Regions from separate parts of the Paenibacillus gansuensis genome, predicted to be linked through region 2. Evidence: predicted binding sites of a transcription regulator. Region 2 holds the regulator's gene; the other holds the start of a gene.

Region 1 (6,024 bases), on a different contig from region 2:
GGAACGAAGTTCACAGATTTTTTCGTCCAGTTGCTCAAGTAATTCTGATAGTTGGTCAGCGGGGCTCTCGATAAAATATGCATCATTACGTACTGTGCGTTCATCCACAACGAAGTTCAATGTTATAAAATTTCCTGTAACCTCTGATGACGACAACAAAGCATCTTGTAAAAAATATTCATCAATTTCACTGATCAAACAGACCCTCTTACCATAGTACCTCTGAAATCTGTTAGCTACTTCTTGATCAGACATCGTACTGTAATTCCAGTTAATATTACTTCCACGCTCACCTAACAATATGAGATATTTTACATTATCTTTTACCTCAGTCTTTAAGGAATGCCTTTCAAGTGCAAAAAAACTCATTACCCCCATCTTTGGAAGATGCGGATCACTGTCACCAGCGATCAAAGAAATTGTCATTTACTAACACTCCTTCATGGGCCTTTTTTTATTGCTCTCGTCATCACATAGAATTAATATCTAAAATGCGGTTTTCTCATGTGCTCGGACAACTCGAAATGTTCTATTTGTTAGAAGTATTACACATTTCAATTAAAGATAAACCCTCTCCAAACATAGTCTTTTATTAAGAGAAGGTGTACCTCCAAGCCTACTCTTCTCAATAATGAAGATACAGCTTTTTTGCCTGCTTAACACGAGGCACCGTCTTTATCCCAGTCGAGTATATGCGGATCCTTATCCGGTCCTCCCGCGGCAATGAAGAACGCGTGTGCTTTAGCGACCAAAATAAAAAAAGACGATTTCTCGTCCCCTTACTTAAGGTCTGGCTTCTCTGTAGCTTTATGAGTTTTATCCACTCGGGAGCGGTTCCTTGAACTGCTTACGGAAGATGTCAGCCCGGCGCGGGTAGGTTTAGATGTCGGATTGTATTAATCTTAAGTTTGCGACAGGCTGCCTCCGGCCTTTTCCCAACTGAGACTATCTTGACGCCCGGAAAAAGATTCAGAACGAGTGGCAGGATCGAAATTCCCCACTCAATTTCATATCGCATGGAGGTCCGGTTTTTACACCTTTCATCGAACGGATGCAGCGGGAATACGTTCCACATAAACGATGGGCGGGCTAATGTTTCACAGCTTGATTTCCGCTTACGACAAAACCTCTATCAGAAGCCGCTGCCCGTCCTCCAGTTGGTTATAGAACTAGCCATATCTCTTATTCTGACACACTAAAGATTCCCTTACCAACAAGCGTCTCTTCTTTTGAATTAAATACCTTAAATGTATACTCACCAACTTCCCCAGGAATAGGGTACTTACTGCTCATTCCTTTCCAATCTGGCACAACTTCGGTCTCGTAAGTATCGTAAACAGTTCTATTTTTTTCAACAACAATTTTGTACTTGCTTGCATCCCCACTTAAGGGCGTCCATTATAATGAAAAAGGGCCCAAGCCCCTGAGACTTATATTATTCAACAATTACTATGTTCATTCAGCAAGTTTATCCCCTAATTATCTAGTGCCCCTTGTCCCTCTTATTGACCACATATGTGTTGGCCATCATGTCATGGAGTCCTTGCTTCTTTCCATGAAAAGCAATCATTACAAAACCAATCCAGATTAAAAATACAGAAACAGCTTGGCTCCCTTATTATCTGTTATCACAGCACCGATGGCTAATTTGCCGATCGTGCCTTGAAGATACGTTGAGGGCCAGTAGGATTGATAAAAAAACCAGATGATGATCTCCCATATTATTGAAGTGTTGAGAATAGTTAATAAGGCCCCAACTAATGTAGAATCAATTAAAAAAGCAAATAGACGTCTCCAAAAACCAACATATTTTACCTGTTCCTGAATGACGTGGTAGACCACATGCTCGCTAACCGTAGTATTCTTGTTTTCCGGAGAGATCACTTTTCTACCGTACTTACTGGACTCGATATCCTTAAGCCACTTATCCAACCTGGGATTTTCCGACACATTTTGCCCTTCAGGTGAGATGTTCATATAGTATTTTAAGGATCTTTCCTAACGTTTTCGTACCGAGATTTCGCGTCCGCAGAAGAACTTCAATGCGCACATTTAATAAATCTTCTAAGTTTTTTATATCATTTCGCAATAAGCTGTTGACAGCTCGCTGATCATCAATAAGATCTTTTATCTTATCCTGAGAATAATGCCCTTGGATCCCAAGGAAACCTCTGACTGTCTCATTCTCATGTTTAGAAAAGATTGCAACGTTATAGCGCTCCTCCATAGATATCTTAGGTTTGCTTACTTTTACAGTGCAATCCAAACATTTGTTTTTCCTATTGTAAAAATTTCGGTAAGTCAATGAAAAACTATGATGTTTAGGACATTTCCACCAAACTGGATTCTTTGTCGCGAGTTTCACTTCATTTGGACCACATATGTTCTTAGTGGAATCCCAATACCTCATTGCAACAGGATCGTCGCTAACTTTTTGAAAATGACTAATTTCGGTGGGTATATTAGCATACTTTTTTCTTAACATAGCAAGTTCTAAATCATCCATTGTGAGCCCCCCCAAACAACATTTTACTTCATTTGGGTATTTCTGCCTATGTATATAGACAAAAAAATGGCCACAGAAGTTGTGGCCATCTCCGAGTTGATATGCTTATCTTCTGAAACCAGACAGCTGCGATTCAGCAATTTCCACCATTCTACGTACCATATGTCCACCAATTGCACCCGTGTCTCGAGTAGCGTAGTTACCATAGTAGCCATCCTGCGGAATTTGAATTCCGAGTTCTTGAGCTACCTCGTATTTAAATTGCTCTAACGCTTTTTTTGCTTGTGGAACAACTAATGTGTTGTTTCTACTGGATCCAGAACCCATTTGAAAAGCCACCCTTCATTTTTGATGTAGCTTGCTACCTTAGTGTTATCAGGCCAAATTTTTCTATGCATACGATTTACAATTTTTTGTCATAGCAATCCGAACATATATTCGCATATAATTGGGTATACATAAAACAAGAACTCATGTTCTTATACTGTAAAAATAAGGGTGGAAATAAAAATGGACTTCTCCAATCTACCGCGTAATAACTGTTACTGTATTGATGCTAAATCTTTTTACGCTTCAGTCGAATGCGTACTTAGGGGGTTAGACCCACTAACTACCTATTTAGCTGTCGTTGGCTCGCTTGATCGTTCTGGCGCCGTTGTATTGGCTGCAAGTCCGCTCATGAAACGAGATTTTAAGATCAAAACTGGCACCAGGCACTATGAAATACCCAAACATCCTCATATTCATGTAGTGGAAGCACGAATGGGTCTTTACCTTGATTTTTCAATGAAAATACCTAAAATTTTACAACGCTTTACACCCTTAGAAGCAATAACGATATACAGCGTTGATGAATGTTTCTTTACAGTGGACGGTGCGGAAAATTTGTTTGGTGATAAGTTTTCAATTGCAAGACAGGTTCAGGCAGCAATTAAAAAAGAGATTGGAGTACCTACCGCGGTGGGCTGCGGAGAAAATTATTATCAGAGTAAGGTAGCATTAGATTGCCTGGCAAAAAGGAATGAGGCTACTGGATATATCGAGGGTGTTACCTATGAAACTTTCGCCGATAAAATGTGGCCAACACCAATCAAAGACATATGGGGAATTGGCTCCCGAATAGAAAAGCGATTACATCGACTTGGTATTTACACCTTGGGTGATGTTGCAAAATACCCATTAAACTTACTTAAAAAGCAATTCGGGAATGCGATCGGGCAAGAGCTTTACAACCATAGCTGGGGAATTGATCTAACCAATCCCTACTACAAACCACAAATTAATCAAACCACGAATCTGCATCAGAAGGGTTTCTCCGCTGGCATCACCCTTCTGCGTGATTACCAAGGAGCTGAAATATATCCAGCTATACTGGATCAGGTAGAGGAAGTCACTAGAAGAGCAAGAGCATCTAAAATGGCCGGCCGCACCATCACCCTGGCTGTTGGATTTAGCCACACTTTAGGCGGCGGAGGTTTTAGCCAAGCTAAAACGGTACACAATCCAACCAACATTACGATGGATATTTATGAAGTGTGCAGGGAGATTTTCAATAAACATTATGAAGGCCAAGTTGTTAGAAATCTCCACGTCTCTCTAACCAACCTTACTCAAGATGAAATCGTTCAGTTAGACTTGTTTGAAGATAAAACAAAACAACGAGAGATTGGTTATGTAATGGATTCAATTAAAAACAAATTCGGATCAACTGCTATTTTCCGGGCAACAAGTTTAATGGAAGGCGGAACAGCGCTAGCCCGAGCCGGCACCATTGGAGGGCATAAAGCATGATCCATGATAGAGGACGAATTAAATGGGTTTCCCTCATGATTCCACAGCACAAAAAATTAATTGCTAATCTCTATCATTCAGAAAGCGATGTCACACTACCTACAATAGATGAGCAAAAAATGGAAGAAATGAATGAGGTTATTTCCCTTGCTTTACAAGAGGAACGTGATGTCGTGTTGAAATATTTTTCAAATCGAAGACATTTCGAAGTCACCGGAACAATAGAACGAGTGGATCCATTAACTAAGCAAATTCGAATAGTGGTTGGCTCTGAAATTAAGATCATTACTTTTGCCAATTTGATCGATGTTTATTTTGCATAAAGAGACCCCGGGATACCCCGGGGTCTCTTTATGCAAAAACGAGAGGCAATTCTTTTTCTAAGATAGAACTTCATCTAAAACAGGCAGCCTCATAAATCCACTTTTATAATATCCACGATGACGTACCCTGCAGGTAATAAGGGGCTCAACGAATACAAATTTCTTATTCTCGTCAACAACAGAACACCCCAAACGGGGCCAAATTTCCTTCCGGTGCTTTTGCGTTATTCCGAGTTCCATCGTCCCGAGCGGCTTTATACGGCCGTCTTCCGGAGCGCCGATTAACCAATGATGGTTTTCCTTTGAATAACCCGTTATAACCACATCGGAACTGCTGTAATTGATGACCTTTTGCCATGCCCAAGATCGGATCGCTTTGCTTCCCGGCTCGCAGGGTCGAGAGCGGGTCTCGTATTTACTGTCACGCTTTTTTAGCACGATACCCTCCAAGCCCGCTGCCTTAACGATCTCAAATAATTGAACTGGATTACCGTGGATTATTCGCATACGGGAGTAATGCTCTGTTTCCTGCATCTCCGCTTCTAAAAGTTCCAAACGCTTTTCAAGCGGCAGCCCCGTTACATTTTCACCGCGGCAATACAAAATATCGAAGGCGCAGAATTGAACCTTGTAATTCGCCTTGCGGGAATGAAAGCGGGACAAACAAGCCTCAAAGTCGGGGTGTCCCTTCTCGTCGACAACAATTAATTCACCGTCAAGGATGGTGCCTTTACTGATGGGTGGATTATGGAGCTCGGGAAATCGGGAGGTCACGTCCTGATTTTTTGTGTACAGCTTGAAATGATCCATATTAGAAACAAGTAAACGAATGCCGTCTAATTTCAAGCTTGCAAGATAGTCCTGATGTTCGAAAGCTTCGTTGTTAACCGAATGCATAAGTAACATAGGGGGGTAGAACATAAATTCATCACCTAATTTAATGGTAACACTGACGATAAGGTTCGGGTAATGGGAATTGATGGTCAAGCAATTCAACTGTGTTGCCAGTAGGGTATAGATAAAATTAAGGGGGTATTGATATGTGTGGAAGGTTCACCTTAACCAGTGATATCGATGAAATTGTTGAATTATTTGATATTGGACGGAATGAATTTGAGGGATACCAAAGACGATACAACATCGCCCCAACGAATATAGTGCCGGCCGTCCTAACAGTAGACGGTGAACGGGTACTGCGTGGTTTCAAGTGGGGACTGGTACCGTTTTGGTCAAAAGACGGAAAAAGCAGCTATTCAATGATAAATGCTCGTGCCGAGTCCATTCTAAAAAAGCCGGCTTTTCGTAACTTGATTGATCGAAAGAGAATCGTATTACCGTGTTCAGGCTATTATGAATGGCGGAAAGAGGGTTCCGGTAAGCAACCCTATCTCTTTCAGCTTAATT
Region 2 (14,891 bases):
ATCGAAGCGGCAAGGCATATTCGGGAACGCATACCGCATGGCCGGGTTCCTGTAATGATCGCTGTTACGGCCAATGCTCTGCTTGGCGACAAGGAAAAATACCTGGAATGCGGAATGGACGATTACATCAGCAAACCGTTGAAACTTGAATGGCTTGATCAGGTGATCCAGCGCCATTTTTCAGGATCGTCCGGCAGGTTTTTTTGACTATAGCTGTTTTGTCTATTAGCCAAGCCTGCACAAAACTGCTAATATGAGCCCCAGAGGATGAATACATATGGTATGAAACGCACACCGATGAAAAAGAGGTGACATACACATATGAACGGGCGAGTCATCAGCACCGATACGAAACCGTCCTCCAGGCCTTCGCGCCAAATTAACGTAGTGCTGCGCACTCCGGATTCTGCCGGTTCAGGAGCTGCAGCGCTGCCGGCGGAATCCGACAGCCTGACCCAGCCGAAGGCGGCTCCTTATGATACTCAGTTTACGCCCATTCAAAAGCAGCTGGATCAGATGGTGGGGATGGAGAACGTAAAGGATCTGGTATATGAGATTTATGCGCTTCTTCAGGTGTCCCACATGCGCGTGGAAGCAGGACTTCAGAGCGGATCGCAAGTATATCATATGATCTTCCGGGGCAATCCAGGGACCGGAAAAACAACGGTTGCACGCATGGTCGCCAAGCTGTTTCAAAATATGGGCGTTCTGACCAAAGGGCATTTAATTGAGGTCGAACGGGCTGATCTGGTAGGCGAATATATAGGTCATACCGCGCAGCGGACGAGAGATCTGGTCAAAAGGGCTCTGGGCGGCATTCTGTTTATCGATGAGGCTTACAGTCTGGCCCGGGGCGGGGAAAAGGACTTTGGCAAAGAAGCAATTGACACGCTGGTAAAAGCGATGGAGGACCATAAAAACCAGTTCATCCTTATTCTGGCTGGTTATTCGGAAGAGATGAATCAGTTCCTTCAGCTGAACCCGGGCCTCCCTTCCCGGTTTCCTATACAGATTGACTTTCCGGATTACTCTGTTGACCAGCTGCTTCAAATTTGTGAGCTTATGCTTAAAGAGAGGGATTATCAAATCGCGCCGCCGGCAGTGTTTAAGCTTCGTCAGCATTTGATGCAGGAGAAGCAGTCCTATCTGCACTCCTTCAGCAATGCACGTTATGTGCGTAATGTGATTGAGAAAGCGATCCGTTATCAGGCTGTACGCTTGTTGGGGACGGGTATGCCGCCGACCAAGCATGAATTAATGCAATTGAAGCCGGAAGATTTGCGTTTTGACAAATTATAGTCTGATTTGGGAAATACTGAAAATCGAATAGAAGCGGGTACGCGGCTACATTTGCGCCAGCAGATGCATCTAAGGAGGAATATAGATTGAAACAACAAACTTACACCACGAATGCGAAGGAACAGGACCGGGCGGTCCTTGTCAGTTTATATACGAATGAGCACAAAAAAGAGGAAGTGAACATGGAGTATTCCCTGGCTGAATTGGTGGGCCTTGCCGAGACGGCCGGCGCGGAAGTGCTGGATACGATAACACAAAACAAAGAATCCAAAGATCCTAAGTGGTTTATCGGCAAAGGAAAAGTGGAGGAACTGAAGATCAGGATCGATGAATTGGGGGGGAACACGGCGATCTTCGATCAGGAGCTGTCGGGTGCCCAAGTAAGGAATCTCGAAGCCGCTTTGGATGTCAAGATTATTGACAGAACACAGCTTATTTTAGATATTTTTGCCCAGCGTGCGAAGACCAGAGAAGGGATTATCCAGGTAGAGCTTGCCCAGCTAAGCTATTTATTGCCCCGGCTGTCGGGACAAGGCAAAAACTTGTCCCGGCTTGGTGCCGGTATAGGAACCCGCGGACCCGGCGAAACGAAGCTGGAAACGGACCGCCGGCACATCCGGGAGCGGATCAGCGACCTTAAAGCCCAGTTAGAGGAAGTGGTGCGGCATCGTACGCTTCATCGGGAACGTCGTAAAAAATCTGGTATTTTTCAAGTAGCTCTGGTCGGTTATACGAACGCGGGTAAATCTACTTTGTTAAAGCAGCTTACCCAGGCGGATGTCTTGGTAGAAGACCAGCTGTTTGCAACACTGGATCCGACTAGCCGGACGCTTGTGCTTCCTGCCGGAAAGGAAATTGTCATAACCGATACGGTAGGATTTATCCAAAACCTCCCTCATGATCTGGTTGCTGCGTTTAGGGCCACGCTGGAGGAGGCTAATGAGGCCGATTTGATCTTGCATGTTGTTGACAGTTCCAGCGATAATAGAACCGATCAAATGAGAGTCGTCCAAAAAGTTCTCGGCGATCTAGGCGCGGCAGGCAAAGAACAGCTAACTTTGTTTAACAAAATTGATTTGTGTACGCCTGAAGAACGTGAAATGCTTACATCCGAAGGCGATTATCTGAAGATCAGCGCCTATACGCCTGAAGACTTGGATAAGCTCAAAGATGCGATCCAGGAGAAAATGACAGGCGATACCCGAACGTTCCGGATTCCGGCTGACCGCGGCGATTTGGCGGCGCATGTTTACCGGATCGGCGAGGTGCTGGAGCAGACGTTTGACGAGGAGGATATGCTGTTTGAAGTTCGTGTCAATAAAATAGATTACGAGAAATCCGGGTATATTCTTGAGCCTTTTTTGGAAACTAACACTTTTGCAAACACAGCGGGGGAATAAAGCAAATGAGTTTTTCGCAGGAACTGCACGATAAGATAAGTCAGACGGAAGAGCGGATCGGCTTCCGGCTTACGGAAGTCGACCGTATTGTAGATGAGAATCAATGGAAGGTCATTCAAGCTTTTCAGAAGCATAAAGTCAGCGACTATCATTTTGCCGGATCAACCGGATATGGATACAATGACCGCGGACGGGAAGTGCTGGATCTCGTATACGCTGAAGTGTTCGGTGCGGAAGCGGGGCTGGTCCGTCCTCATTTTGTTTCGGGAACACACACGATCAGTACGGCATTGTTCGGTGTGCTTCGTCCGGGGGACGAGCTGCTTTATATCACGGGAAAGCCTTATGATACGCTGCATAAAGTAATCGGCAAACCTGGAGACGGCAAAGGATCGCTTCAGGATTTCGGCATAAAGTACAAAGAAGTGCCTTTGCTGGAAGAAGGCGGTATTGATTGGGCGTCTGTGGAGAAAGCGATTACTGTACAGACCAAAGTTATTGGAATCCAGCGCTCGCGCGGCTATGACTGGCGGGCGTCTTTCACCGTAGCTGAAATCCGGGAAATGGCGGATAAGGTGAAGATGTTAAAGAATGACCTGATTGTTTTTGTAGATAACTGTTATGGTGAGTTTACAGAAACATGGGAACCTACGGAAGCTGGCGTGGATTTGATGGCGGGTTCCCTGATTAAAAACCCCGGGGGCGGAATCGCTCCTTCCGGGGGCTATATTGTCGGGAAGCAAAAATACGTTGAGCAGGCATCCTACCGCCTTACTGCTCCAGGAATCGGCGGTGAAGTTGGTGCCATGCTGGGAACTACCAGGGCGATCTATCAAGGTTTATTCCTGGCCCCGTTATTAGTCGGACAAGCTGTGAAGGGGAGTATCCTTGCAGCTGCCGTATTTGAGGAATTGGGCTTTGAAACGAAACCCGGGTGGACCGAACCAAGAACGGATCTCATCCAAGCGATCCGTTTCTCATCTGATGAACACTTGATTGCCTTTGTGCAAGGGATTCAAATGTCTTCGGCTGTAGATTCCCATGTCGTGCCAGAACCTTGGGATATGCCGGGTTATGAGCATCCGGTTATTATGGCTGCAGGCACATTCATACAAGGCGGAAGCCTGGAGTTATCGGCCGATGCGCCGATCAGGGAACCCTTCATTGCCTATATGCAGGGCGGGCTTACCTACTCCCATGTTAAGCTGGGGATTTTGACTGCGCTCAGAAATATGAAGGACAGAGGGTTGCTGTAAGGTTTTCTACATGGTTTATGGACGTTTAAGGATTGCTGATGAAGCATGTTAAGGCAATGTATAGGTATTATTACATTAAACCTTACACGACTTGACACCTTCTTGTGATGGCGGTTACAATGGAAGTATCTTATTCCATTGGAAGGTTGATGATTTATGACTGACGATATTCGTAGGAATATGGCCTTGTTCCCAATCGGGATCGTCATGAAGCTCACGGATTTGACCGCAAGGCAGATCCGCTACTACGAGCAGCATGAACTGATTGTGCCAGCACGTACTGCCGGGAATCAGCGTCTTTTCTCGTTCAATGACGTGGAACGGCTCTTGGAGATTAAAGCCCTGATTGAGAAGGGCGTCAACATCGCTGGCATTAAACAGGTAATGCTGCCGGTTTCCAGGGAATCGGAAGATGCTACAGTGTTGAACGAACAGACCGAAGTGAAGCGTAAAGAGCTTTCAGAATCGCAGCTTCACCGTATGTTGAAACAAGACTTGCTGCAAGGCAACCGAAGAGGCAAAGTTTCTCTCATCCAAGGCGAACTATCCAGATTTTTTCAGCGTTAATCCATACTATTGTAGAGGAGAGATTTTCGAATGGGTTTCACTAAAGAGGATATTCTTCGCATTGCTAAGGAACAGAACGTGCGTTTCATCCGTCTCCAATTTACGGACTTGCTGGGTACGATCAAGAACGTAGAGATTCCTGTAAGCCAACTGGAGAAAGCGCTTGATAATAAGATGATGTTTGACGGTTCTTCTATTGAAGGTTATGTGCGTATCGAGGAATCGGATATGTATCTTTACCCTGATCTGGATACATGGGTAATTTTCCCATGGGTAACCCAGAATCGTGTAGCCCGTCTGATTTGTGATATTTATATGCCTGACGGCACACCTTTTGCCGGGGATCCGCGCGGTATTTTGAAGCGCTCCTTGAAAGAAGCTGAAGAAATGGGATATACCGCTATGAACGTAGGTCCTGAACCGGAGTTCTTCCTGTTCAAGACGGACGAGAAGGGGAATCCGACGATGGAATTGAACGACCAAGGCGGTTATTTTGACTTAGCCCCTACGGATCTTGGCGAGAACTGCCGCCGTGAGATCGTTCTTGTTCTTGAGGAGATGGGCTTCGAGATCGAAGCATCCCATCATGAAGTAGCTCCCGGACAACATGAAATCGACTTTAAATATGCGGATGCGATACGCGCAGCCGACCAGATCCAAACTTTTAAACTGGTTGTAAAGACGATTGCCAGACAGCATGGGCTTCACGCCACCTTTATGCCGAAGCCGTTATTCGGTATGAACGGTTCCGGAATGCACTGTCACCAGTCCCTATTCCGCGGCAAGGAGAACGCTTTCTATGACGAGAGCGATAAACTTGGCCTAAGCGTGGAAGCACGCCAGTATATGGCTGGGGTATTGAAGCATGCACGTGCTTTTGCAGCGATCACCAACCCGACTGTTAACTCTTACAAGCGTCTCGTGCCAGGTTACGAGGCACCATGTTACGTAGCTTGGTCTGCGTCCAACCGCAGCCCGATGATCCGGATTCCGGCATCCCGGGGCTTAAGCACGAGGATTGAAGTCCGCAATCCTGACCCTACTGCCAATCCTTACCTTGCTCTTGCCGTAATGTTGAAATCAGGCCTGGACGGCATCAAAAATAAGCTTGCTCTGCCTGCCCCTACGGACCGTAACATTTATGTTATGACGGAAGAAGAGCGTATTGAAGACGGTATTCCGACACTGCCTTATTCCCTTAAGGAAGCTTTGGGCGAGCTGCTTCGGGACGATGTCATTTGCGATGCGCTTGGGGAACATGCTCTAGCACACTTTTATGAACTGAAAGAAATCGAATGGGATATGTACCGTACGCAAATCCACCAGTGGGAACGCGATCAATATATTACATTGTTCTAATTCATACAGTAATGAAAGAAGCTCCCGGATCATTGGATCCGGGAGCTTCTTAAATTTTCAATTAAAAGTAACTTTAGTGGATATCTCTGAATAGGCCAATGACTCTGCCAAGGATCGTGACGTGATTGAGAAGGATAGGGGATAAGGCCGAATTCTCAGGCTGTAAGCGAATATGATCCCGTTCCTTATAAAAGCGTTTCACAGTAGCCTCGTCATCTTCGGTCATCGCTACGACGATGTCTCCGTTGTTCGCAGTCTGCTGCTGGCGTACGATGACATAGTCTCCGTCGTGAATGCCTGCTTCAATCATACTGTCTCCGATGACATTCAGCATAAATACGGTCTGATCGCCTACGAAATGGCTTGGCAGCGGAAAATAGTCTTCAATATTCTCTGTGGCCGTAATAGGAACTCCGGCGGTTACCTTACCTACCAAAGGAACTCTGGCCACGGAAAGAGGGAACACGTTCGAAGATTCGTCGCCGGTGCCGCCGAGGATTTCAATGGCTCTCGGTTTCGTCGGGTCGCGGCGGATCATGCCTTTCTTCTCGAGCCTGTCCAGATGGCCATGGACCGTAGAACTCGAAGCCAGTCCAACCGCTTCGCCGATCTCTCTAACGGAAGGAGGGTATCCCTTGTCCCTCACTTCATTCTTTATGAAATCTAAGATCGCCATCTGGCGATTCGAAATCTTCGACACATCGATCACTCCAATTCGGAAATTCGGTTAGGGAAATTATAGCACAGAACCGGAGTTCGTACAAACATAAGTTCGAGTTTCCTGAAATAATATGGGAACAAATGTTTTCTTTAGGCCTTGACTCAAACATGTGTTCGTGTTATCTTGAATATAACAAGTGCGAACAAATGTTTGGAGGAGATCCATTATGCAAGCCTACTATACATACACAAACACAACTTCTGCCTCATCCGCGAACGCCCGCAAGTCGTTATCAACCCACGGTATCCGTCCCAAGGAAGCTGCATTCCGTATTAACGGGAAGAGATTTATGGTGTTTCTGTTACTGTTCGTATTCTGTTCGTCTTTCGGCATAATTCTTCAGGCGAACGGAGAACGTGAAGATATCAGCCCGCAGCAAGTTTCCGTCGTGAATCCGGCTCCGGCAATCATTTATGTCGATACAGGCGAGTCTTTATGGTCCATTGCACAAGATCACGCTTCCGATGGGCAGAGTGTGCGTTCGTATATTGCTTCGATCAAGAAGCTGAATGGGCTGCACAGCAGTCTGCTGCAGGAAGGCCAGGCATTGAAGCTGCCGGCAGCTTCAAAATAAAAATACATGTCATGTACTCCGGTATGCCTTTCTACGGCTGCCGGTTTTTTCTATTTCCGAAAATTCCGGTAACAATGAAGGCTGCTTCTTGACTTTACATATGCTCCATGTCAAAGTAAATATGATATGGACAGGAGGATATGACATGGATGAAATTGTATTGAGAATTAATGAACTTTCCCGAAAACAAAAAAGCGTGGGGCTTACACCTGAAGAGGCTGCAGAGCAGAAAGAGCTTCGCGCTAAATATATTAATGCTTTCAAGCAGTCGCTGCGAAACCAGCTGGATAATATTACGCTGGTAGACGGTGACGACGAGCAAATTAAACACTAAGTGATGGGTGGGTTCAGGCATGTCCCGTAAGTGGGAACGTATGGTTCAGAAGAACACGAAAGTAACGAACAAAGTAAGAGCGAAACAGGGAAAGCTATCGATTTCGAATTCACCTGGATCCGCGTCTGAAGTAAAGAGACACACCGGCCGCAGTTTTCTTCTTCCGATCGGGTGTGCGGTTATCGCGATATTTTTTGCGATCGCATTTGCAGTCCAGCAAGGGGCGATGTACTGGTTCACAGTAATCAGTTACCTGCTTCTGGCAGTCGTTTTCTATTTCCGCAAACCGTATCTTGCCATCGGCAAAGACTATATCTCGACGCGCAAGTTCGGCGGGGACCGGAAAATGTATGCAGCTGGTTTGGAGAAAATCGTGGCACAGCCGGGCTATGTTGTTGTTCATCTGAAACATAGTAAGAGCAACTGGGTGTTTTCCAGAGTGTTTAACCGTTATGATACGGACAAGATGGCGGCGGACTTGCAGACATTTGCGAAACAGCATGCCGTTCCTTTTGAAGAGAAGGCTAACTAATCGGGGAGAGATGAGAAAGCATGGCGATTAAAGCAGTTCTGTTTGATCTGGATGATACATTGCTTTGGGACGACCGCAGTGTGAAGGAAGCCTTCGAGACGGTATGTAAAGAGGCGGAACGCAAGTTTGGCGTTCATGCCGGGGCATTGGAGGAAGCGGTCCGCAAGGAAGCGAGGGAACTTTACGAATCCTACGAGACATTTCCATTCACCAAAATGATCGGAATTAATCCGTTTGAAGCGCTGTGGGGTAATTTTGCGGAAGGGGAACAAGAAGAGTTCCGAAAGCTGAATGTACTTGCTCCAACGTACCGCAGAGAAGCATGGATCCGCGGTTTGAAGCAGCTTGGTGTGGAAGATGCAGAGTCAGGCTCCGAATTAGCCGAGCTGTTCCATCAGACCCGCCGAAAGCTTCCGTATGTATACGAAGAAACTTACCGCGTGTTGGATAACCTGAAAAGAAAGTACAAGCTGCTCCTGCTTACTAACGGTTCGCCGGATCTCCAGAAGGAGAAGCTGGCTATGGTACCGCTGATGGCGCCGTATTTTGATCATATCATGATCTCCGGGGAATTTGGTGAGGGCAAGCCTGCAGAGTCCATTTTCCGGCATGCGGTCAAATTGCTCGGCATCGAACCGGATGAGGGGCTTATGGTAGGGGACAAGCTCACTACGGATATTCTAGGCTCCAACCGGATCGGGATGAAGAATGCTTGGATTAACCGTCATGGAATGAAGCGTACAGATGATATCGTTCCTGCATACGAAATATCTCATCTGGAAGAACTGTATGCAATTATCGACTCTCTTTCTTAAATCAAAGAACCCCTGGGCCGTCAGCCCAAGGGTTCTTTTTCTGATTCAAGATACAAATTACGCCTTCGTAAATTCAGGATCCGCAAAGGAATGCGCAATCCAGCCTTCCGTCTCGATAAACAGGCGTACCGCAACGATCTGGCGGTTCTCCATTAGCGTAAAGAAGTGTGGTTTATGCTCCGGTACGGAAATCACATCACCTGCAGTGAGCTCAACATCAAAGTACCCGACTTCAGGAGTTCCTTTAATGATGAAAATGCCCTTGCCGGCAACGATAGCGCGGACTTCATCCTCAGTATGCGTGTGAACGTCTTCGAATTTCTTAAGCAGTTCGTCCAAATTCGGGGTCGCATCGGACAGTGCAACAATGTCCCAAGTCTTATAACCGCGTCGTTCGGCCAAATCTGTAATTTCAGGTTGGTAGACCGAAAGGATCTCTTGTTTCTCTTCATCGGAAAGAACAAATTTCTCTTGAAGCGAAGCAGGCATCTTGCCAGCGTTCCAATGTTCATATAACACTTCCTGGGACTCCAGGAAGGAACGGACGTTCTCTTCTCCGGTGATGCGCTCATTTGTATTGCGAATGCGAATTTCTGCCATGTGATCTTCCTCCTAATTCCTAGCACTATAGTATGATTTACGAAGATTATAATACAGTTTTCTCATATTGTCGATGTGCAAGCCTAAATCGAGGTTCCAGTTTATTCTTTTCTAATGGTCTCCAATCTGATAGACTATACTTTAACGATTTTTCGGTAGAGGAGAGAACGGCCATGCAGAAACCAGCCCTGAAGGAACAGTTACAGAGAAAAATTATGATCCTCGACGGTGCGATGGGCACTATGATTCAGCAAGCGGATTTAAATGCGGACGACTTCGGCGGTGAAGACCTGGAGGGCTGTAATGAAATGCTGGTGCTGACGAGGCCCGATGTCATTTCCTCCATTCATGAGGCTTATCTTGAAGCCGGTGCGGATATCCTTGAAACGAATACGTTCGGATCCACAAGTGTTGTCCTTGCAGAATATGAGCTTCAGGACCGCGCAGTCGAGCTCAACCTGGAGGCCGCTCGTCTGGCTGTGGACGCGGCAAGGAAATTCTCCACCCCGGAATGGCCCCGATACGTGGCGGGTGCTATGGGACCAACGACAAAGACGCTATCTGTTACCGGGGGCGTGACGTTCGACGAACTCGTAGAAAGCTATTATGAGCAGGCGAAGGCACTTATTGAAGGCGGTGTAGATGCGCTGCTGCTCGAGACTTCCCAGGATACGCTGAACGTGAAAGCAGGAACAATCGGGATCCGTAAAGCTTTTGAAGCTACCGGGATCGAGCTGCCGCTGATGATATCAGGTACGATCGAACCGATGGGCACAACGCTTGCAGGCCAGAATATCGAATCATTCTATATTTCGCTGGAGCATTTGAAGCCGGTATCGGTTGGCTTGAACTGTGCGACAGGCCCTGAATTTATGCGGGATCATATCCGGACCTTGTCAGACATTGCGTCGAGTGCGGTAAGCTGTTATCCGAATGCCGGGCTTCCTGACGAGAACGGGCAGTACCATGAGTCCCCGGAATCACTTGCCAAAAAAATGGCGGGTTTTGCGGAACAGGGCTGGTTGAATATTGCAGGCGGATGCTGCGGTACTACGCCGGATCATATCCGGGCTATGGCTGTGACGTTGAGCCGGTTTGAGCCTAGGTCCCAAAGCGGGGCTCATCCTCCTGCTGTATCCGGAATCGAGACGGTGTACATTGAATCGGAAAACCGTCCATATATGGTGGGAGAGCGAACGAACGTCCTGGGATCCCGGAAGTTTAAGCGTTTGATTGCCGAAGGTAAGTACGAGGAGGCGTCCGAGATCGCAAGAGCGCAAGTAAAGAGCGGCGCTCATGTCATCGACGTTTGCCTTCAGGATCCGGACCGCGACGAAGCGGCCGATATGCAGAATTTTCTTGAACTTGTCGTGAAAAAGGTGAAAGTTCCCCTTGTCATTGATACAACCGATTCGAATGTAATGGAGCTGGCATTGAAGTATTCCCAAGGGAAGGCGATTATTAACTCCATTAATCTTGAGGACGGCGAGGAGAAATTTGAACATGTGGTCCCGTTGATTCACCGATACGGGGCGGCTGCCGTTGTCGGTACGATTGACGAACGGGGGCAGGCAATTACCCGCGAAGACAAGCTGGAAGTAGCCAAGCGCTCGCATGATCTGCTAGTCCATAAATACGGTATGAATCCGTCCGATCTTATTTTTGACGCGCTGGTGTTTCCTGTAGGAACAGGAGATGAGCAGTACATCGGATCCGCTAAGGAAACGATTGAAGGGATCCGCTTAATCAAGGAAGCTTTACCTGAATGCCAAACCATACTCGGCGTAAGCAATGTATCCTTCGGACTTCCGGAGGCCGGGCGCGAGGTGTTAAATTCCGTCTTTTTGTATCACTGCACCAAAGCCGGCTTGGATTACGCGATCGTAAATACGGAAAAGCTGGAAAGGTATGCGTCTATTCCCGAAGAAGAACGTATTCTTGCCGAGAAGCTGATTTTCGAAACGAACGATGATACGCTTGCCGCGTTTGTTGCAGCGTTCCGGAACAAGAAAGTCGAGAAGAAGGAGAAAATCTCGAATTTGTCCTTGGAGGAACGGCTGGCTTCGTACGTTGTTGAAGGAACAAAAGAAGGTCTGGTTCCGGATCTGGACGAAGCGTTAAAGAAATATACCGCCCTTGATGTGATCAACGGTCCGCTGATGAAAGGCATGAGTGAGGTCGGGCGTTTATTCAATAACAATGAGTTGATCGTTGCCGAAGTGCTGCAAAGCGCGGAAGTGATGAAAGCCTCGGTATCTCATCTGGAACAGTTTATGGAAAAGAACGAGACTTCCGTGAAAGGCAAAATTCTTCTCGCTACGGTGAAAGGCGACGTCCATGACATTGGAAAGAACCTGGTCGAAATTATTTTGTCGAACAATGGTTACCAGATCGTGAATTTGGGTATTAAAGTACCGCCGGAACAGTTGATTGAAGCTTACCGCAGAGAAAAACCGGATGCGATCGGTTTATCAGGGCTGTTGGTGAAGTCGGCGCAGCAGATGGTCATAACCGCCCAGGACTTGAAGACGGCAGGTATTGATGTCCCGATTCTCGTAGGCGGAGCTGCGTTAACAAGGAAATTTACGAAAACAAGAATCTCGCCGGAATACGAGGGTTTAGTGCTTTATGCAAAAGATGCAATGGACGGACTGGACATTGCAAATAAGTTGAGCGACCCGGAACAGCGGGCTGTCTTGGTGGCGGAACTGAGAGAGAGCAAAGAGTCCGATGTGATGGAATCGGGCAAGAAAGAACTGCCCCAGCTCACGAGAGCGGTGCGCTCGAATATCGACCCGGATGCGCCGGTCTTTACACCGCCTGATTTGCAGCGCCATGTACTCAGGGATTACCCGATCAGCCACATTATTCCCTACGTGAATATGCAGATGCTGCTGGGTCATCATTTAGGACTGAAAGGCTCGGTGGAGCAGCTTCTGGCCGAGAAGGATCCGAAAGCGATGCAGTTGAAGGATGTCGTGGACGGACTGCTGCACGAAGCGATTGAACGCGGCATTATCAAGACGCAAGGCATGTACCGGTTCTTCCCGGCCCAATCATCCGGAAACGATGTAATTATTTATGATCCGGAGGACCACAGCAAGGTGCTGAAGACGTTCACGTTCCCACGGCAGCAGGTAGAGCCTTATCTGTGCTTGGCGGATTTCTTGAAATCCGTTGACAGCGGTGTAATGGACTATGTCGGTTTCCTTGTTGTAACAGCAGGGGCTGGCGTACGCGACTTAGCTGAAGAGATGAAACAGCAGGGAGACTACTTGCGCATGCATGCTCTGCAAGCGGTAGCTCTGGAGCTGGCGGAAGGGTTTGCGGAGCGGATCCACCAGATTATGCGGGATGTGTCCGGTTATCCGGATCCCGTCGAGATGACGATGAAACAGCGTCTCGGAGCCCGTTATCAGGGGATCCGGGTATCATTTGGTTACCCGGCCTGCCCGAACCTGGAAGATCAACAGCCGCTGTTCGAACTGATGCATCCGGAGGATATCGGTGTCGAGCTCACGGACGGGTTCATGATGGAGCCCGAATCTTCGGTGTCCGCTATGGTATTCGCACATCCGCAAGCACAGTATTTTAATGTGGACAAAGCCTAACTAATTAATTAGTTAATGGCATAAAGTAATAGAAGGAGCAAGCCTTCATCCCGGGGATGAAGGCTTTGTTCGCAGACATGGAGGTATGCGATATGGAGTTGTTGTTTCTCGGAACAGGGGCCGGCATGCCGACCAAAGAGCGGAATGTGACTTCCATAGCTCTAACAATGTATGAGGAACGCGGATCATTCTGGATGTTCGACTGCGGGGAAGGGACGCAGCATCAAGTGCTGAAATCTCCGCTAAGGCTCAGCAAGCTGGAGAAGCTCTTTGTTACTCATTTGCACGGCGACCATATTTTCGGGCTGCCGGGTCTTCTGTCCAGCAGATCGAATCAGGGGGGAACCGCTTCCCTGACGTTGTACGGACCTCCCGGCATAAAAGAATATATAAGGACTTCCATGCAATTAAGCCAATCAAGAATGAACTATGAACTGAATATTATTGAAATACAGGAAGGTATCGTGTTTGAGGACGAACAAGTCTCAGTGAGCGCACGGATGCTGGATCACAGAATCGACAGCTACGGGTACCGGATAGAAGAAAAACCGAAACTTGGGACGCTGCTCACCGAGAAGCTGAACGGTTTAGGTATCAGGCCAGGTCCCCTGTTCGGGATGCTGAAGCGGGGGATGGATGTGACGCTGGAGGACGGTACGAGAATTATTGCGGCTGATGTGGTTGGACCGCCTGTGCCCGGCAGAACGATCGTTATTTTGGGGGATACCCGGCCGAGCGAAGGTTCCGCGGCCTTAGCCAAACGTGCGGATGTTCTGGTACATGAAGCCACATTTGCACAGGAGCTCTCTGATCTTGCCAAGGAATACTATCACTCCACGACAAAAGAAGCGGCGCAAACGGCCGTTGAAGCGGAAGTGAAGGCATTGATCCTGACACATATTAGCGGGCGGTACGCTCAAGATGGGGCCCAGCTCCTTGAAGAGGAAGCCCGTTCTTTATTTCCGAACGCTTATGTCGCCCATGATTTCTGGTCGTACGAAATTCCGGTAAAAAGCAGAGAGGAGATTTGACGCACGATGCAGCAATTTACGATACGCCCTAAAGCTCCCTTTGATTTTGAACGGATGACGAGAAGGCTCCAGGGCGTTTCTCATGAGATGTTCCGATATGAAGCTGATGCTCTTGTAAGGACTCTGCGTGTCGGCGGAAAAGTGTACCTCATTGCTATCCGGTCAACCGGCAGCGTAGAAGAGCCTGAAGTCCAGGTAACAGTCCGAAATGAGGCAAGCCGGGAAGAAGCCGGACTGATCGAAAGCAGGGTTCGTGACATCCTTACAGCTGATGTTGACCTTCAGGCTTTTTATAACCATGTTTCCCAAGATCCGGTGCTGCTCAAGCTGACAAAAGCGCATTATGGGCTCAGGTTCATATTAGAAGCGGATTTGTTTGAATGTATGGTCAAAACGGTCATCGGTCAACAGGTCAATCTGACCTTTGCCTCTACGTTGAACAGGAGGTTGATTGAAGCAGCCTCTAAACCGCTGGAGCATGAAGGGGAGTTGTATCCCGTATTCCCATCCGCAGAGCAGGTGGCTGCATTAAGTTATGAACAGCTGAGGGAAAACCAGTTCAGCCAGCGTAAAGCGGAATACGTGATTGATTTTGCGCGTGCCGTAGCAAGCGGGAGTTTGGATTTGGAAGAGCTTCGCAGCCTGGAAAGCGATCAGATTATGGAACGGTTCATCAAGCTGCGGGGGATCGGGCGGTGGACGGTCGAGTGCTTCCTCTTGTTCGGCTTGGGCCGCCCCAATCTTCTCCCAGCGGCCGATATCGGACTTCGGAATGCGGTACGTAAAGGTTAT

The links. The regulator LexA, encoded in region 2, represses DNA repair genes until DNA is damaged. The targets are predictions, from matches to a motif close to CGAACATATGTTCG.
Region 1: the regulator LexA is predicted to act here: its motif matches at 2,934-2,947, upstream of ACFSUF_RS19520 (Y-family DNA polymerase).

What each region holds. Positions count from the first base shown of each region.
Region 1 covers NZ_JBHUME010000013.1:30,175-36,198, forward strand. The annotation lists gene ACFSUF_RS19495 (hypothetical protein) at 1-426, opposite strand, end outside; gene ACFSUF_RS19500 (hypothetical protein) at 1,484-1,570, opposite strand; gene ACFSUF_RS19505 (hypothetical protein) at 1,588-1,932, opposite strand; gene ACFSUF_RS19510 (zinc-ribbon domain-containing protein) at 1,961-2,506, opposite strand; gene ACFSUF_RS19515 (small, acid-soluble spore protein, alpha/beta type) at 2,612-2,833, opposite strand; gene ACFSUF_RS19520 (Y-family DNA polymerase) at 3,017-4,297, shown strand; gene ACFSUF_RS19525 (YolD-like family protein) at 4,294-4,620, shown strand; gene ACFSUF_RS19530 (ATP-dependent DNA ligase) at 4,678-5,541, opposite strand; gene ACFSUF_RS19535 (SOS response-associated peptidase) at 5,661-6,024, shown strand, end outside.
Region 2 covers NZ_JBHUME010000005.1:583,699-598,589, forward strand. The annotation lists gene ACFSUF_RS06800 (PAS domain S-box protein) at 1-207, shown strand, start outside; gene spoVK (stage V sporulation protein K) at 322-1,299, shown strand; gene hflX (GTPase HflX) at 1,386-2,699, shown strand; gene ACFSUF_RS06815 (methionine gamma-lyase family protein) at 2,705-3,955, shown strand; gene ACFSUF_RS06820 (MerR family transcriptional regulator) at 4,112-4,522, shown strand; gene glnA (type I glutamate--ammonia ligase) at 4,553-5,881, shown strand; gene lexA (transcriptional repressor LexA) at 5,955-6,581, opposite strand; gene ACFSUF_RS06835 (LysM peptidoglycan-binding domain-containing protein) at 6,769-7,176, shown strand; gene ACFSUF_RS06840 (DUF896 domain-containing protein) at 7,322-7,510, shown strand; gene ACFSUF_RS06845 (hypothetical protein) at 7,530-8,042, shown strand; gene ACFSUF_RS06850 (HAD family hydrolase) at 8,063-8,857, shown strand; gene ACFSUF_RS06855 (1,2-dihydroxy-3-keto-5-methylthiopentene dioxygenase) at 8,915-9,457, opposite strand; gene metH (methionine synthase) at 9,631-13,068, shown strand; gene rnz (ribonuclease Z) at 13,161-14,099, shown strand; gene ACFSUF_RS06870 (DNA-3-methyladenine glycosylase family protein) at 14,106-14,891, shown strand, end outside.